2 regions of the Cobetia sp. 3AK genome follow, and region 2 is predicted to be linked to the other one. Evidence: predicted binding sites of a transcription regulator. Region 2 holds the regulator's gene; the other holds the start of a gene.

Region 1 (4,213 bases), on a different contig from region 2:
CGGCATGATGACTCCTGTAGCGGAGAGGGTGGCAATGGGAAGGGGATGGCCGGCGAGGACACTGCATGTCCTTGTGAGGCATGCGGCGCATCGGCTCGCGGGCGGGGTATGGCGTGACATTACCAACTTTGCCGTCAACCCTCATCCTTGATGTCTGCCAAGGGGGCGGGAGTACCTTTCGAGAGTCCTTTTCAATCACCTGGCCTGGGTGTGAGGCAAGAGGCCTCCTCGACGTCACGTCGAGGAGGCCTCTTGCGTCTTGCGTTCGCAATGCGTCCTGACACTTCACCCGGTTATCACTGCAGGTCTTGCAGTGTCCGACATGGTGCGTGTGCTCAGCCGCGAGCCAGTCGCTTGGCCTTTTCCGGGTCATCGAAGGGCAGGGAATGGCTGATGGCCGAGAGGCTGGTCTCTCCGTCAGTGCCGGTCTTGAGGGTCAGCGGGGTGCCATGCTCGGCATAGCCGGGTTCGAGACGCGCCAGTGCCATGGAGCGATCGCTCAGGCGCGAGTACATGCCTTGGGTGATGACACCGACACACTTGCCGTCGGCGTAGATCTTGTCACCGATCTGGGCGACGTCTTTCGAGTCCAACAGCACGCCATAGACCTTGACGCGCTCCTTGCCCTGCAGCGCGAAGTGTTCGCTGGCGCCACGGAATTCGGTCTTGCCCGGGGAGACGGTGAAGTCCAGGCCCAGCTCCCACAGGGTGTCGCCCACCGGCTGGTCGGGATACGGGTAGGTTTCGGAATTGTCCGCCGGGTAGAACAGCAGGTGGCTCTCGACCCGCAGCCAGTCAAGGGTGCCGAAGCTGCACGGCTTGATGCCCATGTCGGCGCCATCTTCGAGAATCTGTTCCCACAGAGAGGGAGCGTCCTTGGCCTTGCAGAAGATCTCGTAGCCACGCTCGCCGGTGTAGCCGGTGCGCGAGATCATCACGTGGTAGCCGAACAGCTGGGTCTGCAGATGGTGGAAGTAACGCAGCTCACGGATGCCCGGCACATGACGCTCCAGAAAATCCACCGCGACCGGCCCCTGCAGTGACATGTCATGCATGTCGTCATCGAAGGTCAGGCTGACGGCGCGCCCCAGGGCACTCTTGGCCAGCATTTCATTCGCGGTGCCCGTGCCGTGCACCACGAGGTAGGAGTTCGGCGCCAGACAATAGACGATGCAGTCGTCGACGAACTTGCCGGCCTCATTCAAGACGCTGGCGTACACCGATTTGCCTGGATACAGCTTGGACATGTCCCGCGTGGTGACGTAATCCAGCACGGCCTGGGCGTGCGGGCCATTGCAGTGGATCTTCTTGAGCCCCGAGACATCCATCAGACCGGCGCGGGTGCGGATGGTCTCGTGGTCATCGGCCGTGTCCGAGACGGCGTAATTCCAGGCAGTGCCCATGCCATTCCAGTCTTCCAGCTCCGCGCCCAGCTTGCGGTGTTGTTCGGCCAATGCCGAGATGCGCCATGAATTCGCCATGCGTCCCTTTCTCCTGTGAGTCGTGCTGCCTAGCGTAAGTGGGTGGTGCCGTAGTCCTGCTGGTGCCGGCGGAGATGGCGCGCAAGACGCGCATTCGCCGCAGGAGGTGTTGTTGTTCTGTTGCCTCTTCAGGCGCCTCTTCAGGCGCTTCACAAGGGCTTGTGCCTGCTGCTTGCCTTGCCTGATCGCATGAGTGTCGATTCTTGAAAGGAAAGAAACATTCCTCATGGTTAAGCAAGGGGCTTGCCAATTCCGTCAAAGGCCATGGCCACGGCAACCCTTGAGCGAGTCAGGCGGCGATTGGCAGCACGAATTCGGGCGTGAATATCAGCGCTTTGCGTCATGCTGGTGCGAAGAGGGAGTTCTGGGCACCGAAATGATGCCTATTTCGAGAAACGGGCAGGAATTTACTCAGGGTCACCTGGCGTTTTCTGTGGGGTAAAACGAGCTCGGAAAATAAATTCCCATGCAAAACAGGAGGTTGATGAAAAGTTCTGGGCGGCAGCTGGCGAAATGGCATGCTGCATGCTTTTCTTTGAGGGAAATAAAGTTGACCAGCAGGAATCACAAAAACTCGTTTCATCCGCTATCTTGGCGTGGCGTGTCACCACAAGGGGTCAGGTTTCCCGGGGTGGCAGACAGTGTCGAGGGAGATGGAACCCGGTCCGCTCTCAGAGGAAACCCAGATGTCACCCGAAAAGGCGCAACAGTTCATCAAGGATCACGATATTCGCTACTTGCTGGCGCAGTTCGTGGATATTCATGGCGCTGCCAAGACCAAGTCCGTGCCGGCCAATTGCCTGATGGATGTGGTCGAGAAGGGCGCCGGCTTTGCCGGCTTCGCCGTCAGTGGTCTCGGCATGTCGCCGGAGGGGCCGGACTTCATGGCGCGGGGGGATCTGGACTCGCTGTGCCTGGTGCCGTGGCAGCCGGGCTATGCGCGCATGGCCTGTGATGGCTACGTCAATGGGCAACCGTTCGCCAACGACAGCCGTGTGGTACTGCTCAAGCAGCTGGAGCGCCTGAAGGAGAAGGGCTGGACGCTCAATACTGGGCTGGAGCCGGAATTCTCGCTGTTCCGCCGGGGGGAAGCGGGTGAGCTGTTGCCGGTGGATGAGAGCGATACCCTCGCCAAGCCCTGCTACGACTACAAGGGCCTGTCACGTTCGCGTGAATTCCTCGAGCGTCTGGTCGAATCGCTGCAGGCGGTGGACTTCGACGTCTATCAGATCGATCACGAGGACGCCAATGGCCAGTTCGAGATCAACTACACCTACAGCGATGCGCTGACCTCGGCAGACCGCTTCACCTTCGTGCGCATGGCTGCCGGCGAGATCGCCAATGATCTGGGCATGGTGTGCTCCTTCATGCCCAAGCCCCTGGCGGACCGCCCGGGCAACGGCATGCACTTCCACCTGTCCGTGTGTGATGACACCGGCCGCAATCTGTTTGGCGATGACTCCGATTCCCAGGGCATGGGCCTGTCGCCGCTGGCGTATCACTTCCTCGGCGGTCTGCTGGCGCATGCCCCGGCGCTGTGTGCCTTTGCCGCGCCGACCGTCAATTCCTACAAGCGTCTAGTCGGCGGCGGCAGCACCAGCGGCGCGACCTGGGCGCCGGTCTTCATCGCCTACGGGGACAACAACCGCTCGGCCATGGTGCGTGTGCCCTACGGTCGCCTCGAGTTCCGCCTGCCGGACGCCGGCTGCAACCCCTATCTCGTGCACGCCGCCATCATCGCCGCGGGGCTGGATGGCGTGGCGCGCAAGCTGGATCCGGGCACGCCCCACAACATCAATCTCTACTCGCTGACCCCGAGCGAATGCGCCGAGAAGGGCATCGAGACGCTGCCGCAGAATCTCTCGCTGGCCATCGATGCGCTCGAGGCGGACAGCATTCTGCGCGAGAGCCTGGGCGAGGGGATCTGCGCCGAGTTCATGCGCCTCAAGCGCGAGGAATGGCGGGACTACAACGCCCAGGTCAGTGAGTGGGAAGTCAAACGCTACGCCGAATTCTTCTGATCTCATCCGGCGGCGCTCGCGGATCTCGCGGGTCATGTCAGACGAGGGTCGCCACTGTCACCACCACGCTCAAGACACCAGGCAGGAGTCGCCTCCTGCCCGTGAGAGGACATCACCATGTGTGGAATCGTAGGGCTTTATCTCAAGAACCCGGCGCTGGAGTCGCGCCTGGGGGAGCTGTTCGAGCCGATGTTGATCGCGATGACCGATCGCGGCCCGGACAGCGCTGGCTTCGCCATTTATGGCGACGAATTTGACGCTGGCATCAAGCTGACGCTGCAAAGCGATGGTGTCGATGAGGATTGGGACGCGATCGCCAAGGGCCTGGGCGAGCAGGTCGGCACGGTGGCGGACTGGTTCAGCAATGCCAGTGTCGCGGTATTCAAGATCGCCGGGGAAGAGAGTGCCGTGCGCAGCTGGCTTGCCGACAGTGCCCCGCAGATTCGCGTATTGAGCGTGGGGCAGAGCATCGAAATCCTCAAGGCAGTGGGCCTGCCGGCCCATATCGCCAGCCTCTATGGTCTCAAGGGCATGCAGGGCAGCCACATCATCGGCCATACCCGCATGGCGACCGAAAGCGCCGTGACCCTGCAGGGCAGCCACCCGTTCTCCACCGGGCGTGACCTGTGCCTGGTGCACAACGGCTCGCTGTCCAACCACAACTGGCTGCGCACCAAGCTCAAGCGTGAAGGCATCAGCTTCGAGACCGAC
Region 2 (4,213 bases):
CGATGCCTCATCCTCCGAGGGGTCACGCGTCCACATGACCCTGACGCCACGTGGCGCCAATGCCAGCAAGGATCAATGAGCATGACTGCTGCCAGCCCACGTACCCTCAGCGCTCGTCATCTGGCCAAGGCCTACAAGGGTCGCAAGGTCGTCAAGGACATCTCGCTGGAAATCCGCCAGGGTGACATCGTAGGCCTGCTGGGCCCCAACGGGGCCGGCAAGACGACCTCGTTCTACATGATCGTCGGCCTCGTGCGCTCGGATGCCGGTAGCGTGACCATCGATGACCACGACCTGTCCGGCGCCGCCATGCACCAGCGGGCTCGCGCCGGCATCGGCTATCTGCCCCAGGAAGCCTCGATCTTCCGCAAGCTCTCGGTGTCCGACAACATCATGGCGATCCTCGAGACGCGCAAGGATCTGGATCGCAACGGACGCAAGGCACGCCTGGAGGAGCTGCTCAACGAGTTCAGCATCACGCATATTCGTGACAGTGCCGGCATGAGCCTTTCCGGCGGGGAGCGCCGCCGCGTGGAGATCGCTCGCGCACTGGCCACCGAGCCAGACTTCGTGCTGCTAGATGAGCCGTTTGCCGGCGTGGACCCCATCTCGGTGGGCGAGATCAAGAGCATCGTGCGCCAGCTGCGTGACCGCGGCATCGGGGTGCTGATCACCGACCACAACGTGCGCGAGACACTCGACATCTGCGATACCGCCTACATCGTGGGCGATGGTCAGATCATCGCGCATGGCGACGCCGACACCATCCTCGCCAACCAGCAGGTGCGTGATGTCTACCTGGGCCATGAGTTCAAGCTCTAGCCCGAGAGTGCCGTCAGCCTGGTGAGAGCCGTCAGCCTGACGAGAGCCGTCCGACCTCTTCTGCTCTCACCAGCACCCTCCAGCACCCGCCACTTCCTGCTTCACTGTCGGGGCCTCGTTCCCCGCCCCCTCACGCAAGCGCCTCGACATGCGCTTGCGTGATCTCCCCGTGAACCTTCCTGCTCTGCCACACCTCACTCGAATGCATGACGTCCATACCACCTTGGTGGCAACATGGCATGCAAGTTGCTTGAATATTCTCGACTGCCCCTTGTCAGTGCCCCGACCCACGGTATAGCGTAGATGCACGTTCCTTTGCCGTGAATGACAGACCCCATGAAACCCACCTTGCAGCTTCGACTCGGCACTTCCCTGACCATGACCCCGCAACTTCAGCAAGCGATCCAGCTGCTGCAGTTGTCGACGCTGGACCTGCGTCAGGAGATACAGCAGGCGCTCGAGTCAAACCCCATGCTGGAGCTTGACGAGGAATACGAGTCGCTGGATGTCGCGGAGACACAGGACAAGAGCGAGATCTCCACCTCCGAGACCAACAGCGAGATTCCTGAAGAATACCCTCTCGACAGTGACTGGTCGGACCTCTACCAGGATCACGCAGGCAGCCTGACCAGTTCCGGCAGCGGAAGCTCGAGCGAGGACGGGCCGGACTTCGATCGCAACACCAGTGTCGAAAGCCTGCAGGACCATCTGCGCTGGCAGCTGGCGATGACGGACCTCGATGCGCGTGAACGCCAGATGGCGGAGAGTCTGATCGATGCGGTGGATGGGGCCGGCTACCTGAGCATGAGCCTGGACGAACTGGTCGATGGCCTGCGAGGTCAGGGACTGCCCGGCCTCAAGGCGTCGGAACTCGAGCAGGTCCTGCTGCGCCTTCAGCAGTTCGATCCCACCGGTGTGTTCGCTCGAGACCTGCGGGAATGCCTGCTGCTTCAGCTGGCCCTGCTGCCGGACGATCTGCCACTGCTGGCCCAGGCCCGCCGTCTGGTGCGGCAATTCCTCGAGGCACTGGGCAATGACGATCGCAAGCTGCTCAAGCGTCGCCTGAGCCTGGATGATGATGAGCTGGATCACGTCATTCGTCTGGTACGGGCGCTCGACCCGCGCCCAGCGTCCGCCTGGGGCGAGCCTGCCAGTGATTACGTCATCCCGGACCTGCTGGTCCGTCATACGCGTCACGGCTGGCAGGTCGAGCTCAACCCGGAAGCGCTGCCCAAGCTGCGTATCCAGCCGGAATATGCCGCCCTCATCAAGCGGGCCGACAAGTCCGCGGACAACACCTTCCTCAAGGACAATCTTCAGGAAGCCCGCTGGCTGATGAAGAGCCTGTCCTCACGCAACGACACCCTGCTCAAGGTGGGCCGCGAGATCATGGCGCGCCAGATCGACTTCCTCGAGCAGGGGGAAGAAGGCATGAAGCCGCTGATCCTCGCCAACATCGCGGAAGTGGTCGAGATGCACGAATCCACCATCTCGCGGGTGACCACCCAGAAATATATCCACACCCCGAGAGGCGTGTTCGAACTCAAGTTCTTCTTCTCGAGTCAGGTGGGTGGCAGCGGCAACGGTGACGCGCACTCCAGCACCGCGATCCGCGCGCGCATTCGCAAGCTGATCTCGGAAGAACCGGCGCGCAAGCCATTGTCCGACTCACGCCTGGTGGATCTGCTGGCCAGTGATGGCATCGAGGTAGCGCGCCGGACGGTCGCCAAGTATCGCGAGGCCATGGGCATCCCCTCCTCCAGCGAGCGCAAGCGCTTGGCGTGAGTCTCGATAACGGATACCCGCAAGCCAGCGGGCTCCACACGTCGGAGCGCTGAAGCTCGCCCCCTTGCACCTGCCATCCTGGCATCATCTGCCAATCGGTCGTCTGAATACCGGTTGGCAATGCCTGTCCTTGCGACTGCGTGAGTGACTTCACGCCCCCAATTGCCTATTTTTCCTGCCACTTTTCTCCAGAGTGCTTTCTTTTTCCCTCACATCCCACGGACAGATAGCCAGGGGTCGCCACCGACTCCTGCCACACGAACGTCGACGTAAATGCTGACATTGGCCACAAACGGCCGGTTTCTCGAGCCCCATTCCGTCCGTGATGCGAGGCGATGCTCATGAAGAACCTGCTGATATCCCTCGCTGGGTTGAAGACAAGCCTTGCCCCACGATGCAGCGCAGCGTTGATCTTTGTTCAAAGCTTGGGCATTGTCGGGGTAGACGCTCGGTACACCGGCACCGCCGCTCTCGCCAGCAGATGATCGCCACGAGACCATGGCCGGAGTCAGAAAGTGGCCGCGCGTTCAATCAGGGTTTGCTCGCAGTCAAAAAGGGTTACAATTCAAAGGCAACCCGCTGGATAAAGGAGCGTGTCCATGCAAGTGAATATCACCGGGCATCATGTGGAACTCACCGATCCTCTCCGCGATTATGTCAACGAGAAGCTCGCTCGCCTCGAACGGCATTACGACAACATCACCAATGTTCAGGTGACACTGTCGATCGAGAAGGAACGCCAACAAGCTGCCTGCACCCTGCACGCCGCTGGCGCCGACCTCCATGCCCTGGCAGAAGACCCCAACATGTACGCTGCCATCGACGCGCTCGCCGACAAGCTGGACCGCCAGCTGGTCAAACACAAGGAAAAGTCCCAGGCTCGCTCTCAGGGCACCGGGACCCGTTGACCTTCTGCCATGACACTTGATCAGATTCTTCCCCCCGAGCGCACGCTCTACGGCGTCCCCGGGGGGAGCAAGAAGCGGGTGCTGGAATTCTTCAGCACCTTCATTGCTCAGAACATTCCCAGCCTGGACAGCCAGGAAGTCTTCTCGCGCCTGATCGGGCGCGAGAGACTGGGTTCGACGGGTATCGGCCACGGCGTGGCCGTGCCACATGCACGCAGTCCACACTGCAAGACCCCCATCGCGGCGTTCATGAAGCTCGGTGACCCCATCGACTTTGACGCCATCGATGGCGAACCCATCGATCTGCTGTTCGTGCTGCTGGTCCCCGAGGAGGCAGATGACACCCATCTCACTCTGCTCGGCCAGGTGGCGGAACTGCTCAACTCGCCCACCAACCGGGCAGCATTGCGCCAGGCAGACAGTCAGCGAGCATTGTTCGATGCCCTGACCTCGGCCATCGCCGAATTGCCGGCGCGCTGAACCTGCAAGCCCGGACTCGCTCCGGGCTTGTCGCTGACTGGCCTCAGGCACCCTCCGCTTTCACCTCATGCTGACCTCGCCCTGGGAGAGCACTCCATGAAGATCGTGATCATCAGTGGTCGCTCCGGTTCCGGCAAATCGATTGCCCTCCAGGCGCTGGAAGACATTGGCTACTATGCCATCGACAATCTGCCCGGCATGCTGCTGGCACCATTGGT

What was found. Region 2 encodes sigma-54, which starts transcription at its own class of promoters, with help from an activator protein. Its sites were predicted from a motif close to TGGCACNNNNNTTGCTNT; they were not measured.
Region 1: QD228_RS12335 (aminomethyltransferase family protein) is a predicted target of sigma-54. The motif match lies at 1,713-1,730, and genes of this name have one in related genera.

Annotation. Positions count from the first base shown of each region.
Region 1 is NZ_JARWKR010000008.1:14,029-18,241, forward strand. It holds gene QD228_RS12330 (XRE family transcriptional regulator) at 1-6, opposite strand, end outside; gene QD228_RS12335 (aminomethyltransferase family protein) at 336-1,481, opposite strand; gene glnT (type III glutamate--ammonia ligase) at 2,168-3,502, shown strand; gene QD228_RS12345 (glutamine amidotransferase family protein) at 3,620-4,213, shown strand, end outside.
Region 2 is NZ_JARWKR010000001.1:470,629-474,841, forward strand. It holds gene lptA (lipopolysaccharide transport periplasmic protein LptA) at 1-79, shown strand, start outside; gene lptB (LPS export ABC transporter ATP-binding protein) at 76-822, shown strand; gene QD228_RS02055 (RNA polymerase factor sigma-54) at 1,159-2,607, shown strand; gene raiA (ribosome-associated translation inhibitor RaiA) at 3,207-3,515, shown strand; gene QD228_RS02065 (PTS sugar transporter subunit IIA) at 3,525-3,995, shown strand; gene rapZ (RNase adapter RapZ) at 4,092-4,213, shown strand, end outside.